3 regions of the Kribbella sp. CWNU-51 genome follow, and region 3 is predicted to be linked to each of the others. Evidence: riboswitches for the same ligand, from Rfam matches in the RefSeq annotation. Region 3 holds a riboswitch; each other region holds the start of a gene.

Region 1 (6,974 bases), on a different contig from region 3:
AGCGATCGGCCGTGGCCGTACGGCATCGCCGCCACCCTCGTGCTGCTCGTCCTGGCCATCCCACTGTTCTCGATGAATCTGGGCCAGCTCGACGCCGGCACCGATCCGGCGGCGGACTCGAGCCGGAAGGCGTACGACCTGGTCGCCCAAGGGTTCGGCCCGGGGGCCAACGGTCCGCTGACGGTCGTCGTACAGCTCCCGTCCGAGAGCTCGACCGACAAGCAGACCCTGCTGACCGGCCTCACGTCCACGCTGCAGAAGACCGCCGGGGTCGCCGCCGTCCAACCGGCGACCATGAACAGCGCCGGTACGACGGCGATCATCACCGTCATCCCGACCACGTCACCGTCGTCGGCGGAGACCGAGGATCTGGTCAACCGGATCCGCGACGACGTACTCGCGGGGCAGCAGGAGCCGACCTTCGTCGTCGGCACCACCGCCGGGTACGTCGACTTCACCGAGAAGGTGGCCGGGCGGATGCTGTGGCTGATCGGCGCCGTGGTGCTGCTCGCGTTCCTGCTGCTCACCGTGGCCTTCCGCTCGCTGCTGATCGGGGTCAAGGCCGCGATCCTCAACCTGTTGTCGGTCGGCGCCGCGTACGGCGTGATCGTCGCGGTCTTCCAGTGGGGCTGGGGATCCTCCCTGGTCGGGATCGACGAGAAGGTGCCGATCCCGTCGTTCGTGCCGATGCTGATGTTCGCGATCGTGTTCGGTTTGTCGATGGACTACGAGGTGTTCCTGCTGTCCCGGGTGCACGAGGCCTGGATCGCGACGAACGACAGCCATCGCGCCGTGGCGATCGGGATCGGCGCGACAGCGCGGGTGATCACGACCGCGGCGGCGATCATGATCGTGGTCTTCCTGAGCTTCGTCCTCGACGACGACCCGACGGTGAAGATGCTGGCGGTCGGCATGGCCGTCGCCGTCCTGATCGACGCCAGCATCGTCCGGATGGTCCTGGTCCCGTCCGTCATGACGCTGCTGGGCGACCGGGCCTGGTGGCTGCCGGGCTGGCTCGACCGCATCATTCCCGACATCCAGCTGGAAGGCGGTCCGCAGCCGGCCCCGGCCGAGCGCGAGCCACCCAAGGTCGACGTCGCCTGATCAGTGCCGGAACAGCCGGACGCCGGTCGGCGACCAGGTGATGCCGTGCGCTGCGCACGCCTTCGCGACCTCGTCGGACCGGATGGACCCGCCCGGCTCGGCGATATGCGCGACGCCGTACCGGTGCGCTTCCTCGACGTTGTCGACGAAGGGGAGCGCACCGTCGGACACCATCGACACATCCGCGAGCGCGTCAGTCGAACGGCGCGCCCACCACGCGGCAGCCTTCTCGCCGGCGAGCCGACTGCAGTCCACCCGCGATTGCTGCCCGGCGCCCACGCCGATCGTCATACCGTCCTTGACCATCGCGACCGTGTTCGACTGCGTGTAGCGCACCACGATCAGCCCCAGCAGGAGATCCCGGGCCGCCGCATCCGACACCGCGGGATCCAGCAGCTCACGAGTCAGCGGTACGTCGTCCCGCCGCTGAGTCAACCGCAGTCCGTAGAACTCGCGAACCTCTTCCGCCGGCGGCTCGAACGCCGGGTCCGCCTCCAGCACCAGGAAGCTCCCGCGCTTCTTCGCAGCCAACGTCCCGACCACGCCATCGTCGTACCCGGGCGCGATGATCCCGTCCGACACGACACGCTTGAGCACGCCGGCGAGCTCCGCGTCGACTGGATGCGAGACGGCAACGAAGTCGCCGTACGACGACTTGGGATCGGCATCGCGGGCACGCAGGTAGGCGCCGGCCACGCTGCCACCCAGCGCCGCCCCAGCGGGCGACACGTGCTTGTACGACGCAGCCGCCGGTACGCCGAAGGCACCGGACGCCTCGCGGACGAGCTGCCACCCGGTCAGGGCATCCAGGACGTTGATGTACGACGGAAAGCCCGAGACGACTGTGAACGGGGAGCCGTCGAGAGCCGTCATCGTGGCGGGCTGGTGGGGATTCATGCCGTAGCGCATCAGGAGCCTCCGAACGAGAGCCGGAGGCGCCCAGGCGGACGACGCCTTGTCCACAACCCGCTCCCCGGTGGTACTCCACCCTCGCCAGTCGCGGTCTACCAACACCTTAGCCCGGATCCATAGACCGGTCCGGCGCTCGTCCCGCAATCCCGCCCACCGCCTCCGACCTACTCGAGGGGATATCCGGCTGACGCATCGGTGGGTGGTTCGTTCGCGTCCTTCGGGTCCAGGCGGTCGGCCGTGTTGTGTCGGTTGCCGCCGGGGGTGGGAGGATGTCGTCCCGGATTGGGTGGGAGATCCTCCCCAGCCTGGCCTGGCCGGCCCGTGGGTCTCGGCGTGGGCGGACGTGGGGCACTCACTAACCCGGTCCGTCAGCCGCCGAGGGCTCGCGGCCGAGCGGGACATCGCCGGCATCGCGCTGCTTGGTGAGTGGCGCAGGTCCGGTCAGCGCCGCGGCATCACCAGACCCGTCCCCGCCGCGGGGAGGGCTGTGGGCGGACTTCCAGGCCATCACAATCGCCGAGACGCTGGGCCTCTCCGTGGGAGACCTTCGTCGTCGCCTCGTTGTGATGGCCTGGCGATCCGGTCGACGGCACGGGCAACACCCACGGAACCGACCGGAGCGCCGGATATCCCATGACAGGGCTGCCATCGCGGGATGCCGGACCGGTCAGCATCCACGGATCCAGACTTAGGCGCGCCAGACTCCGGTCCAGTCATAGAGCGCAGCGGTGGTCGCGTACTCGCGGAGGTACGCAATGCGGCCTTGGTCGAGTCGCGCGATCGTGCCGCCGTCGAAGGCGCCGGGTTCGCCTTTCCACGTGCACTCGAAGCGCCACTCGACGATCAGCGTGTCGCCGGCCGCTGCCGATGACGTGATCTCCCAGGCGTCGACGGTGCCGCCGGCACCGAACCAGGCGTTCATCCACTGCTCGACCCGCGCCTTGCCCCGATAGACCGGCCCATACGACTCGATCACCACGCAGTCGTCGGTCAACGTGTCCAGAACGGCCGCGATGTCGTGCCGCCGCCACCCGTCGACGTACGCCTCGAGTCGGGTGCGACCGCTGTCGGTCGGCGGGTGACTGATTCCGGTCATGTCGGCCTCCTGTCACGGCAGTCTCGTGACCGCGCCGGGTGGGATCGGATACCAAAGGTCTCGACGCACCGGATCGGTGCCTATGGCAAGACGTCCGCACCTGACCGGTGCCTACAGCAAGGATGGTGCCCGGTGGGGCTTCCACGATCTTTACCGATACCGGCGCTGCTGGCCAGCGGCGCCCTGGCGCTGTCCGGGCTGACTGCTCCAGTCACTGCTACCGCAGCGCCGACAGCCGGCACGCCGGTCGTCCAGCCGGCCCCCGTACTCAGGAGTCCCGCCACAGTCACGTTGCTGACCGGCGAACACGTCACGCTGCGGCCCGGCCCGGACGGGAAGCCGCAGGTCGACGTCCGGTCCCGCGACGGTGCGCCCGCGGTCGGGTACGCCGTACGCAACGACCACGGCCGGATCAGCGTGATCCCGCACGACGTCGCGAGCCTGGTTCCCGGCGTACTCGACCCTGCCCTGTTCGACGTCACCGGCCTCGTCGAGATGGGGTACGACGACGCGCACCGCGCGGACCTGCCCGTGATCGTGCGGGAGAGTTCCGGCGCGCGGACGATGGCAAACGCCGGATTCACCCCGAGCCGCACGCTGGCCAGCATCGGTGCCACTGCGGGCCGGATCGAGAAGTCCCGGGCGACGGCCTTCGGTTCGGCCCTGACGGCCGCCCGGTCCGCCCTGCCGGCCAAGATCTGGCTGGACACTGCACTGCATGGTGACCGTGCGCCTGAGTCGGCGCCCGGGACCGGCGCGCCGACGAGCAAGACGCCGCCGAGTAGCGGTTCCAAGGCCGCAGCGGCACCGCTGGACGGATACCTGGAGCAGGTGCAGGCGCCGACCGCGTGGCGCCGCGGCCTCGACGGTCACGGCGTGAAGGTCGCAATTCTCGACTCCGGCATCGACACCGGCCACCCGGCACTCGAGGGCAAGGTGACGGCCACCGAGGACTTCACCGGCGAAGGCCCGCAGGACGACTTCGGTCGCGGCACCCAGATCGCGTCGCTGGTGGCCGGCAACGGCGCCGGGTCCGACGGCGCCCGGAAGGGCATCGCACCCGGAGCCGAACTGATTTCCGGCAAGATCCTGAACGCGGCCGGCGAGGGCACCGTGTCCGAGCTGATCGCGGCGATGGAGTGGGCCGTCGGGCAGCACGCCGACCTGGTCAACGTCAGCCTCGGTGCACGTGCGCCGTACCAGGGTGACGACCTGCTGGCCGATGCGGTCGACCGGCTGACGGCGCAAAGCGGTGCGCTGTTCGTGGTCGCGGCCGGCGACGACGGGGACCTTCTCTACGCCACGCCGTTCTCGGTCGAGACGCCTGGTACGGCTGCCTCCGCGTTGACAGTGGGTGCGCTCGATCCTGCCGGCAACCGGGCCCGGTTCACGAGCATGGGCCCGACGTACTCCTGGCGGCAGAAGCCGGAGATCGCCGCGCCCGGCACCGGCATCCTCGGCGCCCGGGCCGGTGCCCGCGACGGCGATCTGTACGCCATGGGCCTCGGTACGTCCCGGTCCACGCCGCTGGTGACCGGCTCGGCCGCGCTGCTGCTCCAGCAGCACCCGGAGCTGACCTGGCAGCAACTGAAGGCACGGTTGAGCAGCAGTGCTGCCGACAGCACCGGCATCTTCACGGGGTGGTACGGCAGTGGCAGGGTGAACCTGGACGTCGCGACGTCCCCGACCGGCCTGGTGCCGAACGTCGGCGTGATCGACTACGCGGCGATCCGCCACCCCGACGACTCGCCGCAGAAGCGCACTCTGACGCTGACGAATCCCAGTGCCGAGCCGGTCACGCTCACCTTCGCCGACAAGGAAGTGACCCTCTGGAACAAGGCGGCTCCGGAGTCGGCGGTCGTCGTAACGCCTGCCACCCTGATCGTGCCTGCCGGAGGGACCGCCGACGCCACGGTGACCTTCGACCCGGCCGGCCTGAGCGACATCGTCGGGCCGTGGACCGCGCTCTCGGACAACATCTGGGAGGGTGCGCTCGACGTCGTCGACAGCACCGGGAAACGACAGCTGCGGCTGGCCCTGAACGCCTACGACGAGCCGCCGATGTACGACGCCTCGGTCCGCGTACTCGACCGCAACGGCAAGCCGGTCTCCGGTGGCTACGTCAACGTCTTCAACAGCACCGACGGTCACTACGACCAGATCCTCCTGGACGACCAGGGTCGCGGAACCCGCCGGATCACGCCAGGGGTGCACATGGCGTACGGCTTCGTGCCGACGGGGGACACGATGACGTTCGCCATCGAGTCGAACGTCACCGTGGCCGGCAACACGTCGTTCACACTGGACGCCCGTCAGGCGGTCCAGGTGAAGGCTCCCGTGGTGGAGGGCCAACCGACTGCGGTCGTCGAGGGCACGATCGGCTTCACGCGCGGCAAGGACGCGCAGAGCTGGCAGGCCGACGACCTGCCGGTGACGGCGGAGGATCTCGCTGCCGGCCGGTTGTACGTGACGCCCACGGCCGCTCCCAAGGGCGGCTTCGCCGAGGCGGTGACCCGGTGGCAGCTGAAGTCGACCAGGAAGACCCACCACGACACCCCGGACCTGTACCAGGTCTACCAGAGCGCGAACCGTTTCAGCGCGCCGCTGGTCAAGCCGGTCGACCGGAAGGCCGTGCGCGACATGGCCTCGGTCGAGACCAGTTTCGGCACCGCGTGGGGTGGTGGCGAACGTCGCGTCGTCCGGGGCGTCCAGAGCAGGTACAGCGGGATGTACTGGACGAGCGAACGAACCGTGACGGCCCCCTCGCGCGAGGTCGAGCTGCTGTCCGCCGGTCCGGACATCGCGTGGTGGCAGTGCGAGAAGGCACCCGCCAGCGGCGATGCCGGACTGTGTGACGACCCGGTCCGGACGTACCAGCGCGGTGAGAAGGTCCGCTCAGCTCTCGGTACCGCGGTGCATCCACAGATCCGCAGCCACAGCATGTGGAACAGCACGTTCACCCTGCAGGTCGGCATGGGGGACGCCAACCACGTCGGCATTGTGGACGGTTCCATCGTCGGTGGGCAGCGGCTGGCGCTGTACCGCAACGGCGAGTTGATCGGTGATGTTCCGGATGTTGGCTACGTCTTCGGCGTGCCCGCAGGGCCGGCCCGCTGGCGGGTGGAGCACAGCTGGAGGACCAAGGCGGTCCCGACGTCCGGGGAGGCGAAGACCGCCTGGGAATTCGCCGCCACCGCACCTGCCGGGAGGGACGAGAATCCGGTGGAGCCGCCGATGATCCGTCCGGCCTACGACCCCTACGTAGCTCTCGACGGCAGCACACCGGCCGGGCGGCCGATGCAGTTCGATCTGGACCTCAGCTACCCGGACGGCGCCGGCGTGCCGGTGAAGTCCGCGAAGCTGTGGGTGTCCTCCGACCGCGGCAAGCACTGGACTCAGGCGCCGCTGGCGCGGATCGGGGACGCTTACAAGACCGTTGTCGCGCCGTCGATACTGCTGCCGGGCAAGACGCTGTCGGTCCGGACCTTGGTGACGGACCGGGCCGGCAACTCCGTGGACCAGACTGTGCTGGACCTGGTGCCCGTGCGCTGAGCCCATAGAGTGAGCTGCATGGTCGATGTGAAACCACGCAGCCGCACAGTGACCGACGGCCTGGAAGCAACCGCCTCCCGCGGGATGCTCCGGGCCGTCGGCATGGGTGACGACGATTGGGCCAAGCCGCAGATCGGGGTCGCCTCGAGCTGGAACGAGATCACCCCATGCAACCTCTCCCTCGACCGGCTCGCGCAGGCGGTCAAGGAGGGCGTGCACGCGGCCGGCGGCTATCCGCTCGAGTTCGGCACCATCAGCGTGTCCGACGGCATCTCGATGGGCCACGTCGGCATGCACTACTCACTCGTCA
Region 2 (6,974 bases), 640 kb from region 3:
GCGGATCGCCGGCGTCCGGCTGGCCGACATGCGGGGGTACTCCTACGACCGGCGCGACGTCACCGGCCGCGCGCTGGCCAACGCGTACGCGCAGACCCTCGGCGCGATCTTCTCCTCCGGCGGTGAGAAGCCGCTCGAGGTGGAGATCCTGGTCGCCGAGGTCGGCGTCAGCACGGCCGAGGACCAGATCTACCGGCTCACCTACGACGGCTCGATCGCGGACGTCCGCGGGTACGCCGTGATGGGTGGACCGGCTGAGCAGGTCGCGGACTACGTCGGCGAGCACTTCAAGGAGGGCATCTCGCTGGCCGGCGCGCTCCGGCTGGCCGTGGATGCGCTCAGCCACGACGGCACCGAGGTCCGCCAGCTGACCCCGGACCAGATCGAGGTTGCCGTCCTGGACCGGACCCGGACGCAGGTGCGCAAGTTCAAGCGGATCTCCGAGGAGACGCTGGCGCGCATCCTGTCCGAGTCCAGCCCGGACGAGACTCCGACCGAACCCGTCGAGGCAAAGCCCGCTGAGGACGCCACGCCGGCTTCCTCGGCCGACGACACCCCGGTCGCGCCGGCGGACGACGACGTACCTATCGCGCCGCCTGAGGAGCCGGACGACAACCGGCCGCTGTGAGCGAGTCAGCTGAAGGTTCAGCCGCCGCGGACTCCGCGGCGGCTGAGCTGTCTCGTCCCGGCGACCCGGAGCCGTGGGAGTTGCTCGGCGAGGAGCCGGGGTTCCACCGGTTCCTGACCGTGAACCTTCGGCGCTACCGGCTGCCGGACGGGCGCGTGGTGGAGTGGGACGTGTTCGGCCCGAAGTCCGCGGAGGGCATCACGGCGGGCATCACTGTCCTGCCGCTGACCCCCGAGGGCCGGATCGTGACCGTCCGGATGTTCCGGGCCGGACCGGATCGAATCGTCACGAACCTTCCCGGCGGGCTGGTCGAGCCAGGGGAGGACCCGGCGCTGGCCGGTGCCCGCGAACTCGAGGAGGAGACCGGGTACACCTGCGAGTCGCTCGACCTGGTCGGCTGGCAGTGGTCGTCCGCGTCCTCGATCTATCGCAAGTACGTCGCGATCGCGCGCGGCTGCCGTCCCGACGGGAAGCAGGCGCTGGACGAGACGGAGGACTGTGTCCCGGTCGAGCTGACAGTGGACGCGTTCCGCACCGAGCTCCGGACTCCGGGCGCGATGACGGGAATCGATGCCGCGTACCTCGCTCTCGACCACGCCGGACTTCTCTGAAAGCTTGGGATCGTGACCCCAGAACCGCAGCAGACCACCCGCCGCGACGACGGCTTCGACCTCGGCGACACGATCGGGCTGGTGCACGGTCCGACCACTGACCCGGACGCCGAGCGCGTCGTCCGCGAGACGCTGACGCGCGCCGGCGTACAGACCATCATCGACGGAGAAGCGGCCGTCACGATCCGGTTGGGCGGAGGCGGCCTCGAAGTACGGCCCGCTGAAGGGCTGCCGGCCGAGGGGTACGTCGTTGCCGTCGGGAGCAATCAGGTCGTGCTCGAGGGCGTCGACGGGCGCGGCACCTTCTATGCCGCGCAGACCTTCGCACAGCTTGTCCAGGGCAACCACCTGGACGGCGTCGAGATCCGCGACTGGCCGACGATGCGGTACCGCGGCTCCATCGAAGGCTTCTACGGCACGCCGTGGTCGCACGCCGACCGGCTCGATCACCTTGATTACCTCGGCGCGCACCGGATGAACACGTACCAGTACGCCCCGAAGGACGACCTGTACCACCGCGAGCAGTGGCGTGACCCGTACCCGGCCGACAAGCTGGCCGAGCTCGGCGAGCTGATCGAGCGCTCGCTGCGGAACAAGGTCGACTTTACCTTCGCGCTCTCACCCGGCCTCTCGATCCGCTACACCGACGACGCCGAATTCCAGGCGCTGATCGCCAAGTTCGAGGCGCTCTACGAGCTCGGCGTCCGGGCGTTCAATGTCCCGCTGGACGACATCGAGTACGAGAAGTGGCACAGCGCCGAGGACGAGGAGATGTACGGCGCCGGTGGTGGCGGGGCCGGGCGGGCGCAGAGCGACCTGCTGAACCGGATCCAGCGCGAGTGGGTGGCGACCAAGCCGGATCTCGCCCCGCTGCAGATGGTGCCGACCGAGTACTACGACGTGACCGAGTCGCCGTACAAGCAGGCGCTCCGGGAGCAGCTGGACAGTGCGGTCGTCGTGCACTGGACCGGGATCGGTGTCGTCCCGCACTCGATCACGAGCGCACAAGCGGCCGAGGCGAAGGCGGTGTTCGGGCACGACATCCTGATCTGGGACAACTACCCGGTCAACGACTACGCGCACGGCCGGATCCTGCTCGCGGACTACAGCAACCGCGAGCCAGGCCTGGCCGACCAGGTCGTTGGCGTGATCTCGAACCCGATGAACCAGGCCGGGGCCAGCAAGATTGCGCTCTACTCGTTCGCGGAGTTCGGCTGGAACCCGGCGACGTACGACCAGCAGGCGTCCTGGCGTCGCGCGATCGCCGAGCGGGCCTCCGGCGATCCGGAGACGATCGCGGCGCTCGAGGTCTTCGCCGACCTGACGACGTACGACGGGAAGCTGCACCTGGCGAACGCGCCGGTGCTGGCCGCGAAGATCGCCGAGTTCTGGGCGACCTGGGAGGGCGGCGACCTGGCCGGCGCGATCGCGGAGCTCGAGCCGTACTTCGAGGCGATCGAGAACGCTCCGGCGCAGATCCGCGCCGGTGTGTCCGACCCGTCCTTCGCCGACGAGACCGATGCCTGGCTCGACGCGAGCTTCTACTGGGGTCAGGCGCTCCGCGAGGCCCTCCGCGTCCTCGAAGCAGGAGCCGAGGGCAACAGCTCGGACGTCGCCACCAGCCGGGCCCAGATCAACCACCTGGTCACCCAGGCCGAGGAGATCCGCGACATCCGCCTCCCGCACTCCCAGACCTACCCCCGCATCGGCGACGGCGTCGCCGACACGTTCATCGCCGAGGTGACCGCCCGGGTATCCTGACCGGTGGGCCGCGACTGGCGTTGAGGTGGGGAACCACCGGGGAACGGCCTGCCGGAAATCCGGCTGCGCCGCGCGCCTGGGCATCTGACCTGTTGTCGACGCCCGAAGGAGTGCGCGCATGACCACTGCAGAACTGATGACCGGGACCGACCTCGCCGCGGAGATCGTGGCTCAGGCGGCCGCCAGGGCGAAGGCTCTGGAGGAGAAGACCGGCGTGCAGCCGTGTCTGGCGACGGTGCTGGTGGGCGATGACCCCGCGTCGGCGACGTACGTGCGGATGAAGCAGAACCGGTCGAAGAAGGCCGGCATCGCGTCGCGGAGCGTCGTACTCCCCGCGGAGACGACCACCGGCGAACTGGTCGCCGAGATTCACAAGCTCTCCAGCGACCCGGCGGTGCACGGGATCCTGCTGCAGCATCCGGTGCCGGCGCAGATCGACGAGCGGGCCGCGTTCGAGGCGATCGATCCGGCCAAGGACGTCGACGGCGTGACGATGCGGTCGTTCGCCGCGATGGCGTTCGGGGATCCCGGGTTCCGGTCCGCGACGCCCGGCGGGATCATACGCCTGCTGGAGGCGTACGACGTACCGATCGCCGGGGCGCACGCGGTCGTGATCGGCCGCAGCCCGATTCTCGGCAAGCCGGTCGGGATGTTGCTGCTGGCATCGAACGCGACCGTCACCTACACGCACTCGCGGACCGTCGGCCTGCCGGAGATCGTCCGGACCGCGGACATCGTGGTGGCGGCGGTCGGCAAACCGGACTTCGTCCGCGGCGACTGGCTGAAGCCGGGAGCGGTCGTGGTCGACGCCGGATACAACGAGGGCAACATCGGCGACGTGCACTTCGAGGAGGCGGCCCAGGTCGCCCGCCTGATCACGCCGGTCCCGGGCGGCGTCGGACCGATGACGATCGCCCTCCTGCTGGAGCAGGCCGTCGACGCCGCCGAGGCTCAGGCGGGCTGAGTCAGCGGTCGCACCCGCCGTCCTTGTCCCGGCGGGAGTGCGGGCGAGCGAGATCGTCGATGCCCTTGTAGGCGTACGGATCGGTCCCGGCCACCATCACGATGTCGCGGTAGTCGTGCTTGCCGACGTGGACTCCAGGTGGCACGGACTGCCAGGGGAGCAGCGACTCCGCGCTCATGTAGTGGTTGGCCAGCGCCCGGCGGAGGCCGTGCCGGCCGGTGTTCGGCAGTGATCGGTGCAGCAGATAGCCGTTGAAGATCACCGCCGAACCCGCGGGCACCTCGACCGGGACGGCGTCGTCGTCGGTGTACGGGAAGTCGAACGCCTCCACCGTGCAGTCGAAGCGGAGATCGTCCTGCTCCCGGTCGGGGTAGATGACACCGCGGCGGTGGGAGCCCGGCAGAACCCACAGGCAGCCGTTCTCCACGGTGGCATCGTCGAGCGCGATCCACACCGCGGTCAGCGAGCGGTCCCTGGTCGGGATGAAGAACTCGTCCTGGTGCCATGCCTGGCCCGGCTTCCCCTCGGGCTTGATGAACAGCATCGATTGCATGGCCTTGACGTTCGGCCCGATCACCGCGGTCAGCGCCGCGACCACCCGTGGCGCCCGCAACGCCGCGAGCGCCACGTCGGACACCTTGTGCGGCTGGTGGATGCACAGGTACTTGCGCAGGACGTCCGCGGTCGGCTCGGCGGCCGGACCTCCGTCGATGACGCCGAGGTCACCGCGGCAGAGAGCCTCGGCCGCGGCATGGAGCGCGGTGACCTGGTCAGGCGACACAGCCTGATCGAGGACGACGAAGCCGTCCCGCCGGAAGGACTCGACCAACTCGTCGGTGACCTCGGCGAAGCTCGGTACGGCGGTGACAGGCTGCATCTGATGCTCCATCCGGCCTCGGGGGCGATGACCGGCTTCACGGTCTCAGAGCAGACCAGGCCCGGCCAATGTCGCGCGCGTGCGGATTACTATCTGTTCGTGACATCGCAACCCCCGGTGATCAGCGTGAACTCCGTGGTCCAGGTCGCGGACTATCCGCCCGGGGCGACCTATGGCCCACGCACGCTGCCGAACTACGAACTGCTGTGGATCCTGAGCGGTTCGGCGCGGTGGCGGACCGACGTGTACGACGATGCCGGCGTCCGGCAGGCGACCGTGGAGGAGGACCTTCGCCCGGGCACGGTGGCATTGGCTCGGCGCGGGAACCGGGATGCTTATATCTGGGACTGCGATCGCTCGTCGCGACACGCGTACGTGCACTTCCAGATCGAGGACTTCGGCGGACTCGGCGATCCGTCGAGTTGGCCGTCGGTGCGATCCCGGTCCGATCCGAGCCTGCTGGACGGGCTGTGCACCTACCTGCTGGACCTTGCCGGCGTACCGTCATCGTCGGTCCGGGGACATAGCGACCGGCTTGTGGCGACGATGCTGGAGGTCTTCCTCAGCGCTCCGGCCGGCCAGTCGCGCGAGGAGCTGCCGGATGCTGTCCGGCGCCTGGTCGACCATGTCGCGACCGTGTGGGCGAGGAGCGGCCCGCGAATCATCTCCGTCCCGGAGCTGGCCGCCGCGGCGAATCTGTCGGCTGGACACCTGCACCGGCTCTTCCGGGAGCGGTACGCCTGCGGACCGGCGTACGCCCTGGATCTGATCCGGCTGGCCCGGGCTGCGACCGCGCTCCTGCGCACCAACGCGACGATCGCGGAGATCGCGTCCGACTGTGGCTACAGCAATCCGTACCACTTCTCCCGCCGATTCTCCGCCGCGTACGGCCAACCGCCGGGATCGTTCCGCCGTCGTCGGCAACTGACTGATCCGCTCGCACCGGTCCGGGACGCCGGGCTGCTTCCGGTGGCCCGGAGGCTGCTCGAGGCGGCACTATCCGAGACGGCTGTCCACTCTCTGACCACTCTGCTCTAGGGTTGGAGACAGACGACCAAGGAGGCGAAGACGTGGCGGTACGGGCGATCCGGGGTGCCACTCAGCTCGACGTGGACGAGCGCGAGCATCTGCTCGAGCGGTCCGCGGAGCTGGTGCGGGCGGTCCTGGAGGCGAACGATCTGGAGAACGAGGATCTGATCAGCATCCTGTTCACCGTCACGCCGGATCTGCACTCGGAGTTTCCCGCCGTGGCCGGCCGCCAGATCGGGCTGACCGACGTACCGCTGATGTGCATGCAGGAGATCGCCGTCCCGCACGCCCTGCCGCGCGTGGTCCGGCTGATGGTGCACACCGAGACCCCACGTTCCCGGGAGAAGATCCAGCACGTCTACCTGCACGGCGCGGTAGCTCTCCGTCCAGACCTGACGGGCGCCCAGTGACCGAGCTGCGCGGTCCGGTTCGGATCGTCGGCACCGGACTCATCGGTACGTCGATCGGCCTGGCGCTGGCGCGGTTGGGTGTCGTGGTGGAGCTCGTCGATGCCGATCCGGACACCGCGCTGATGGCCGAGCGGATCGGCGCGGGTTCGCGGCTGGTCCAGATCGAGCCGCAGCTCGTGGTGGTCGCCGTACCGCCGGATCACGTCGGCGCGGTGATCGCCGAGCAGCTGGAGCAGACCGACGCGGTCGTCACCGATGCCGCCAGCGTGAAGTCGAAGCCGCTCGCCGACGCGGGCAAGCTCACCGGCGACCTCAGCCGGTACGTCGGCAGTCACCCGATGGCCGGCTCCGAGCGCAACGGGCCACTCGCCGCCCGCGCGGACCTCTTCGACGGCGCGACCTGGGCGATCACCCCGCACGGCACCAGCTCGCCCGAGGCGATCGAGCTGGTACGGCGGCTGGCCGAGGCGGCCGGGGCACGGACCGTCGAGCTGTCTGTCGAGGACCACGACCTCGGCGTCGCCCGGGTGTCACACCTGCCGCACCTGATGTCGGCGCTCGCCGCGGGCACGCTGGCCGACGCGCCGACCTCGCACCTGCAGCTGTCAGGCCAGGGCGTCCGGGACGTGACCCGGATCGCGGCCGGCGACCCCAAGCTGTGGACCCAGATCGTGTCCGCGAACTCGACCGCCCT
Region 3 (6,974 bases):
GATGGAAGCTCATGGCGGTGCCTCCCTTCCAGTCCTGCGGTCCTGATCGAGGACCGCTTGTCGCGATGCCGTCAGCGTAGGTCGTCGCCCTCACCTTTCGCACCGGATTTTCCGACTGAGGCAGGTTTGCGATCCGCCTCGTCCGCAGCGTCAGAAGCAACGGGCGCGTCAGGAACCGCGGGCGCGTCAGAGGCGGCAGGCTCCTCGACGACGCGCGGCCGATGCTCACCGAGCGCCTCGACCTTCCGCGCAACGGCGGTCTCCGGCCGCTCCTCCACCGTCAGCGGGGTCACCGGGTGCTCGTGGTGGTGCCGCTCCGGCTCCGCCTTCATCACCGGCTCGACCTCGTCCTCCTCGGCCTCCTTCTGCGCGGCGAGCTCCACCACCCGCGCCTTGTGCGGCCACAGGCGGTCGACGACGGCATTCAGCGCCGCACCGATCAGTACGGCGATCGCAGTCATGTACAGCCACATCAGTACGGCGATCGGCGCCGCCAGCGGACCGTAGATCGACGTACCGCCGACCGTGCTCTGCAGGATCCACCGCAGCACGAAGCTGCCCAGGATCCAGATCGACAACGCCAGGAACGACCCCGGCAGGTCCGACACCCACGGCGTCCGCAGCGGCACCGACAGGTGGTAGAGCGTGTTCAAGAAGCCCGCGGACAGGATCGTCACGACGGGCCAGTACAACTGGTTCAGGAAGTCCAGCCGGTGCGGCAGCAGCGCGTCGACCGCGTTCGGGCCGGCCAGCACCAGCGGCAGCACGATCACACCGATGACGAGGGCGGCGCAGTACAGCGAGAACGACAGGGCCCGGGTCCGGACGATGCCGCGCCTGCCACCCATCCCGTACATGATCGTGATCGTGTCGACGAACACGTTCAGCGCGCGGCTGCCGGACCACAGCGCCAGCACGAAACCGATCGAGATCACATCCGGCCGGCCGCCGTTCAGCACCTGGTTCAGGGTCGGCACGATCACGCTCTGCACCGACTCGTCGGTGAGCGCGCGGGCGGCGAGCGCGGCGATCTGCTGCTTGATGTCGGCGATCGTCTCGACTTCGAAGTACTTGCTCGCGATGTAGCCCAGACTTCCGGCCAGCCCGAAGATCAGCGGCGGCAGCGAGAGGATGGCGAAGAACGCCCCCTCGGCCGCGAGACCGGTGACCCGGTAGCGCATACACACCCCGACGGTCTGGGTCAGTAGCTTCCAGGTCGTCGCGGGGACTTTGCGGACCCATGCCAATGAGAGGGAGCTCCCACCACGGGGTCCTGCCCCTGAACGTGCCATACCGCTTACCGTACTGACATGGCGGACCCATTTGCTGTAACGAACCAGGCTCCCCCACTGCAGGGGGTGAACTTCTTCACCGACGACACCCCGCTCGGTGACGCTCTGCGTCCGTACGCCGATCTCGCCCGCGACCCCGGTCTGCACCGGATCGGCGCGGTCGCGGGCTCCGAGGAGGCGCTCGCGCAGGCCCTCCCGGCCAACCAGCACCCGCCGGTCCTGCGCACCCACGACCGCTACGGGAACCGGATCGACGAGGTCGAGTTCCACCCGTCCTGGCACTGGCTGATGGAGCGTGCGGTCGGGTTCGGGCTGCAGGCCGCGCCGTGGACGAGCGACCGCCCGGCGCCGCATCTGACCCGGGCCGCCGGGTTCTATGTCTGGTCCCAGGTCGAGCCGGGTCACGGCTGCCCGATCTCGATGACGTACGCCGCGGTCCCGGCGCTCAAGGCGGACGAGCGGCTCGCGAAGGAGTGGATCCCGCAACTCGCGGCCACGTCGTACGACGTACGCCGGTTGCCCGCGGCCGAGAAGACCGGCGTACTCGCGGGGATGGGGATGACCGAGAAGCAGGGCGGCTCGGACGTCCGGGCCAATCTGACCACCGCGACGCCGACCGGGCCGGACGGTGAATATCAGCTGAACGGTCACAAGTGGTTCTGCTCGGCGCCGCAGGTCGATGTCTTCCTCGTACTCGCGCAGGCGCCGGACGGACTGAGTTGCTTCGTCGTGCCCCGGGTGCTTGCCGATGGCAACCGGAACGCGTTCGCCCTGCAACGGTTGAAGGACAAGCTCGGGAACCGCTCGAACGCGTCCAGCGAGGTCGAGTTCCACGGCACGATCGGCTATCGCCTCGGCGACGAGGGCGCCGGCGTCCGCACCATCATCGAAATGGTCGCCGCCACCCGCCTCGACTGTGTGCTCGGCTCGGCCGCCCTCCAACGCCGCGCCCTCGTAGAAGACCTCTGGCACACCCGCCACCGCTCGGCTTTTGGTGGGCTCCTCGCCGACAAGCCCGCGATGCAGAACGTCCTGGCCGACCTGGCCCTGGAGAGTGAGGCGGCAACCGCTCTGGGGATGCGGCTTGCGGCTGCGGCCGACGCGTCGGCCGGTGGAGACGAGCAGGCCGCCGCGTTCCGCCGCATCGGGCTGCCGTTGGCGAAGTTTTGGGTGTGCAAGCGAACGCCTTTCATGGTGGCGGAGGCGCTGGAGTGCTTGGGTGGTAACGGGTTCGTCGAGGAGTCCGGCCTTCCCCTCCTGTTCCGCGAGTCGCCGCTGAACTCGATCTGGGAAGGATCGGGGAACGTCAATGCGCTCGACGTCCTCCGTGCGCTCAGAAGGCCGGAGTCGCTGGACGCGTGGCTGCTCGAGGTCGGCGCGGCACGGGGTGCGGACGACCGCCTCGATGCCGCGGTGAACGACGTACTGGAAACGCTTGCCGATGTGTCCGAGGCGGAGGCCGGCGCGCGCCGCCTCGCCGCCCGGATGGCCGTCTGCCTCCAGGCGTCCCTGCTCGTCCGGCACTCGGCACCCGAGGTCGCCGACGCCTTCGTCGCGTCCAGGCTGGCCGGCGACTGGGCCGGCGTCTTGGGCACCCTCCCCCGCACCACCCCCTTCGCCCCGATCCTCGCCCGCGCCCTCTGATCGCGTTGCGTCCGAAGATCCGAGGGTTGTAGGCCACAGTTCTTCGGACACAAGCCGCAGGAGAAGGGTGTGTACGCGATAGGGTGAGCGGGTCGCGACTGGCGCGCTGAGGTGGAGAACCACCGGGGAGCGAAGACCGTCGGCACCGTGCGCCTGGGTGCCTTCGACCCACTGCAACCGCAGGAGAGACAACGATGACTCAACCCTTCGATGCCGCCGCCGCATCGGCCGCGTACCGCAACGCGCTCGAGGTGATCGGCGCGGTGGAACCGACCATCGCCGGCGCGATCAAGGCCGAGCTGGCCGACCAGCGCTCGTCGCTGAAGCTGATCGCGAGCGAGAACTACGCATCCCCCGCCACCTTGCTCACGATGGGCAACTGGCTCTCGGACAAGTACGCCGAGGGCACCATCGGGCACCGCTTCTACGCCGGCTGCCAGAACGTCGACACCGTCGAGCAGGCCGCGGCCGACCACGCCACGGCCCTGTTCGGCGCGCCGCACGCCTACGTCCAGCCACACTCCGGCATCGACGCGAACCTGGTCGCCTTCTGGGCGATCCTGGCCCAGCGGATCGAGTCCCCGGCGCTGGCCGAGGCGGGCGCCAAGCACGTCAACGACCTGTCCGACGAGGACTGGACCAAGCTCCGCAAGGCGCTCGGCGACCAGAAGATGCTCGGCATGTCGCTCGACGCCGGCGGTCACCTGACCCACGGCTTCCGGCCGAACATCTCCGGCAAGATGTTCAACCAGCACTCCTACGGCACCGACGCGGAGACCGGGCTGCTCGACTATGACGAGGTCGCCCGCAAGGCGCGTGAGTTCAGGCCGCTGATCCTGATCGCCGGCTACTCGGCGTACCCGCGGAAGGTGAACTTCGCGAAGATGCGCGAGATCGCCGACGAGGTGGGCGCGACGCTGATGGTCGACATGGCCCACTTCGCCGGCCTGGTCGCGGGCAAGGTGTTCACCGGCGACTTCGACCCGATCCCGCACGCGCACGTCACCACGACCACCACGCACAAGTCGCTGCGCGGCCCGCGCGGCGGCATGGTGCTGTGCCAGCCGGAGTACGCCGACTCCGTCGACCGCGGTTGCCCGATGGTGCTGGGCGGTCCGCTTAGCCAGACGATGGCGGCGAAGGCGGTTGCGCTCGCCGAAGCCCGGCAGCCGTCGTTCCAGGTGTACGCGCAGGCGGTCGCCGACAACGCGGTCACGCTGGCCGAGGGCCTGATGAAGCGTGGCGTGAAGCTTGTGACGGACGGGACCGAGAACCACCTCGTGCTGCTCGACGTCTCGTCGTACGGCATCACCGGCCGGCAGGCCGAGTCCGCGCTGCTCGACGCCGGCATCGTCACCAACCGGAACGCCGTACCGCGCGACCCGAACGGCGCCTGGTACACCTCGGGTGTCCGGATCGGCACGCCGGCGCTGACCACCCGTGGTTTCGGCGGCGACGAGTTCGACCGGGTCGCCGAGCTCATCGTCGACGTCCTCTCGGCCACCACGCCGACCACGACGTCGGCCGGCGCCCCGTCCAAGGCGAAGTACGTGCTCGCCGACGGCGTCGCGGACAAGACCAAGGCCGCCTCGTCCGAACTCCTCGACAAGCACCCCCTGTACCCAGGCCTCGAGCTCAGCTGACTCGCGCAGCGCCCGCTTCCACACTCCTGGGAGCGGGCGCTCGCCGTTGTGGCATCAACACGGCGGCGAGTACGGCGCCTGCGACTGCGATTCCCGCGGACACCCACATGGTGGTGTTGAGACTGGTCATGAAGGCGTCCCGGACATCGTTCAGCAGGTCGGCGGAGCCCGACTTCGCCGCAACGGCGAGCCCGCCACCGAGCCCCTTCTCGACCGCATCCGCGGCTTGGGCGGGTAGTCCGGTCGTGTCGACTCCTGCGCGGTAGACCGAGTTCAGCACCGTGCCCAGGACTGCGACGCCGACCGTGCCGCCGACCTGACGGAACGCCTGCAGCAGCCCGGATCCGGTCCCGGCCCGCTCCGGATCGACCACACCCAACGCCGCGTTCATTGCCTGCGGCAGCGAACACCCAAGACCGAAACCGACCACCACGAACCAGATCGCGGTGTACCCGTACCCGGTGCCGAGCTCCGTGAAGGCCCCGAGCACGAACCCGAGGGCCATCGCGACGAACCCGGTCATCACCACCAGCCGGGTCCCGGCCTTCGCCTCCACCGGCTCGGCCAGCTTCGCGCCGAGCGTCATCCCGCCGATGAACGGCAGCAACTTGAGCCCGGTGTGCAGCGCGTCCGATCCGTTGATGCCCTGGAAGTACTGCGGCATCGTGAACAGCAACCCGAAGATCGCGAACACCGACACCGTGAGCAGCACAGCGCCGCCGGTGAATGTCTTCTCGTGGAACAACCGCAGCTCGATCAACGGCCGCGTGGTCCGCCGCTGCCAGAGCAGGAACCCTGCGATCAGTACGACGGCCAGTCCGAGGAACAGCATGGTGACACCATCGGACCACGACGTCTCGCCGGCCTTGGTCACGCCGTACACCAAGGATGCCAGGCCAGCACTGGAGAGCACGATGCCAAGCCAGTCGATCGCCGCCGAGAGCTTCGGGTCTCTGGGACGAGCAGCGTGACCGCGACGGCCGCGATCAACGCGATCGGGACGTTCAGCGGAACAGCACGGTGATCAGCGACAGCGCCACCGGAACGATCATCGCCGCACCGACACCGAGGAACGCCCGGGCGGCGATCAGGGTCTCGGCCGAGTCGGCCAGGGCGCAGGCGAGCGACGCGGCGCCGAACAGGGTGAGCGCGATCGCGATGATCTTGCGTCGCCCGTACCGGTCGCCGAGGAGACCGGCCGGCAGCAGCAGGGCCGCGAGGACGAGGTCATGGATTCAAATTATCAGAAGTTTGTGATAGTTGCGATACATCAAATTATTGTAAGCTTCAACCATGGCGCAGGAACCGAGCCCGGAAGAGATAAGCCAGTTCGTCGAGCGCTTTGCCGGCGTGCTGGCCAACAGCGGCGTCCCGACGATGTCGGCCCGGGTGATGGGCCGGATGCTGGTCAGCCCGACCGGCACGATGACCGCTGCCGAGCTGGCCGAGTCGCTCAAGATCAGCCAGCCCGCTGTCTCCGGCGCGGTCCGCCAACTGCTCCAGGTGTCATTCATCTCCCGCGAGCGGCTGCCCGGGTCCCGCAAGGACCACTACCGGATCCGCGACGACGTCTTCGCCGCGATCCTCGAACGCCGCAACGACGCCCTCGGCGAATGGGAGTCCAGCAGCCGCGCCGGCGCCGACCTCTTCGGCCCCGACTCCCCCGTCGGCCACCGCCTCACCGAAGCCGCCGACTTCTTCGCCTTCATCAAGACCGACCTCGACCAGATGATCAAGCACTGGCGGTCGGAGCACCCGCGCTGAGGCCTGTCAGCGGATCGGTGGTGGCGGCAGGACAACCTGCATCCGCCGTGCAACCGCGAGCGCGACGTCGTCCGACCCATGCGGCGCGACAACCTGAACACCCACAGGCAATCCGTCCGCCAAACCGGCAGGGACGCTGACCGCGGGATGGCCGGTCACGTTGAAGGCCCAGCACGGGTCGCCGGTGACGATGCTGGACTCGTGCTGGTCGTAGCCGTGGGCAACAGTCAGCGTGGTCGGGGTGATCAGGGCATCCACTTCGGCGAAGAGATCGGCGAGCGCTGTGTTGTTGTGATCGCGGACCTCGCGAGCCCGGTTCGCCGCGGCTGCGTCAGCACCGCGGCCGGCATCCAGACCCGACAGCACCGGCCACGCCTCATCAGTCGGGAGAAGCTCGAGCGGTACGTCGACCACGGTGACGCCGGCATGAGTCAGCCGCTCGCGGATCACGTGGTCGACCGCAGGGTCGGCCAGATGGCGGCCGAGGGTGGGGTGGTATGCAATCCGCCACGAACGATCGTGAACGGTCGGGACCGGCCACGCCGGCAGGGCAGTCGGGTCGAGGCGGTGTGGACCGCTGGCGATGCTCGTCGCCAGGATCATGTCGTCGAGATCGGCACCGATGAAGCCG

What was found. Region 3 has a riboswitch for ZMP and ZTP ahead of ACXC9Q_RS06335 (glycine hydroxymethyltransferase). Riboswitches for the same ligand answer to the same signal wherever they lie in the genome.
Region 1: it holds a riboswitch for ZMP and ZTP, as region 3 does, so the genes downstream of both, ACXC9Q_RS34345 (5-aminoimidazole-4-carboxamide ribonucleotide transformylase) here and ACXC9Q_RS06335 (glycine hydroxymethyltransferase) in region 3, are expected to answer to the same signal.
Region 2: it holds a riboswitch for ZMP and ZTP, as region 3 does, so the genes downstream of both, ACXC9Q_RS03235 (bifunctional 5,10-methylenetetrahydrofolate dehydrogenase/5,10-methenyltetrahydrofolate cyclohydrolase) here and ACXC9Q_RS06335 (glycine hydroxymethyltransferase) in region 3, are expected to answer to the same signal.

Annotation. Positions count from the first base shown of each region.
Region 1 is NZ_JBSXMZ010000044.1:12,651-19,624, forward strand. Features, by position in the region: gene ACXC9Q_RS34340 (MMPL family transporter) at 1-1,104, shown strand, start outside; gene ACXC9Q_RS34345 (5-aminoimidazole-4-carboxamide ribonucleotide transformylase) at 1,105-2,013, opposite strand; ZMP/ZTP riboswitch at 2,035-2,115, opposite strand; gene ACXC9Q_RS34350 (nuclear transport factor 2 family protein) at 2,705-3,112, opposite strand; gene ACXC9Q_RS34355 (S8 family peptidase) at 3,245-6,664, shown strand; gene ilvD (dihydroxy-acid dehydratase) at 6,683-6,974, shown strand, end outside.
Region 2 is NZ_JBSXMZ010000004.1:253,970-260,943, forward strand. Features, by position in the region: gene prcA (proteasome subunit alpha) at 1-628, shown strand, start outside; gene ACXC9Q_RS03225 (NUDIX hydrolase) at 625-1,239, shown strand; gene ACXC9Q_RS03230 (beta-N-acetylglucosaminidase domain-containing protein) at 1,252-3,000, shown strand; ZMP/ZTP riboswitch at 3,001-3,089, shown strand; gene ACXC9Q_RS03235 (bifunctional 5,10-methylenetetrahydrofolate dehydrogenase/5,10-methenyltetrahydrofolate cyclohydrolase) at 3,119-3,964, shown strand; gene ACXC9Q_RS03240 (phytanoyl-CoA dioxygenase family protein) at 3,966-4,841, opposite strand; gene ACXC9Q_RS03245 (helix-turn-helix domain-containing protein) at 4,941-5,879, shown strand; gene aroH (chorismate mutase) at 5,912-6,280, shown strand; gene ACXC9Q_RS03255 (prephenate dehydrogenase) at 6,277-6,974, shown strand, end outside.
Region 3 is NZ_JBSXMZ010000004.1:889,559-896,532, forward strand. Features, by position in the region: gene ACXC9Q_RS06325 (YhjD/YihY/BrkB family envelope integrity protein) at 72-1,181, opposite strand; gene ACXC9Q_RS06330 (acyl-CoA dehydrogenase family protein) at 1,311-2,936, shown strand; ZMP/ZTP riboswitch at 3,023-3,102, shown strand; gene ACXC9Q_RS06335 (glycine hydroxymethyltransferase) at 3,131-4,579, shown strand; gene ACXC9Q_RS06340 (MFS transporter) at 4,572-5,492, opposite strand; gene ACXC9Q_RS06345 (MFS transporter) at 5,584-5,814, opposite strand; gene ACXC9Q_RS06350 (GbsR/MarR family transcriptional regulator) at 5,873-6,343, shown strand; gene ACXC9Q_RS06355 (amidase) at 6,350-6,974, opposite strand, start outside.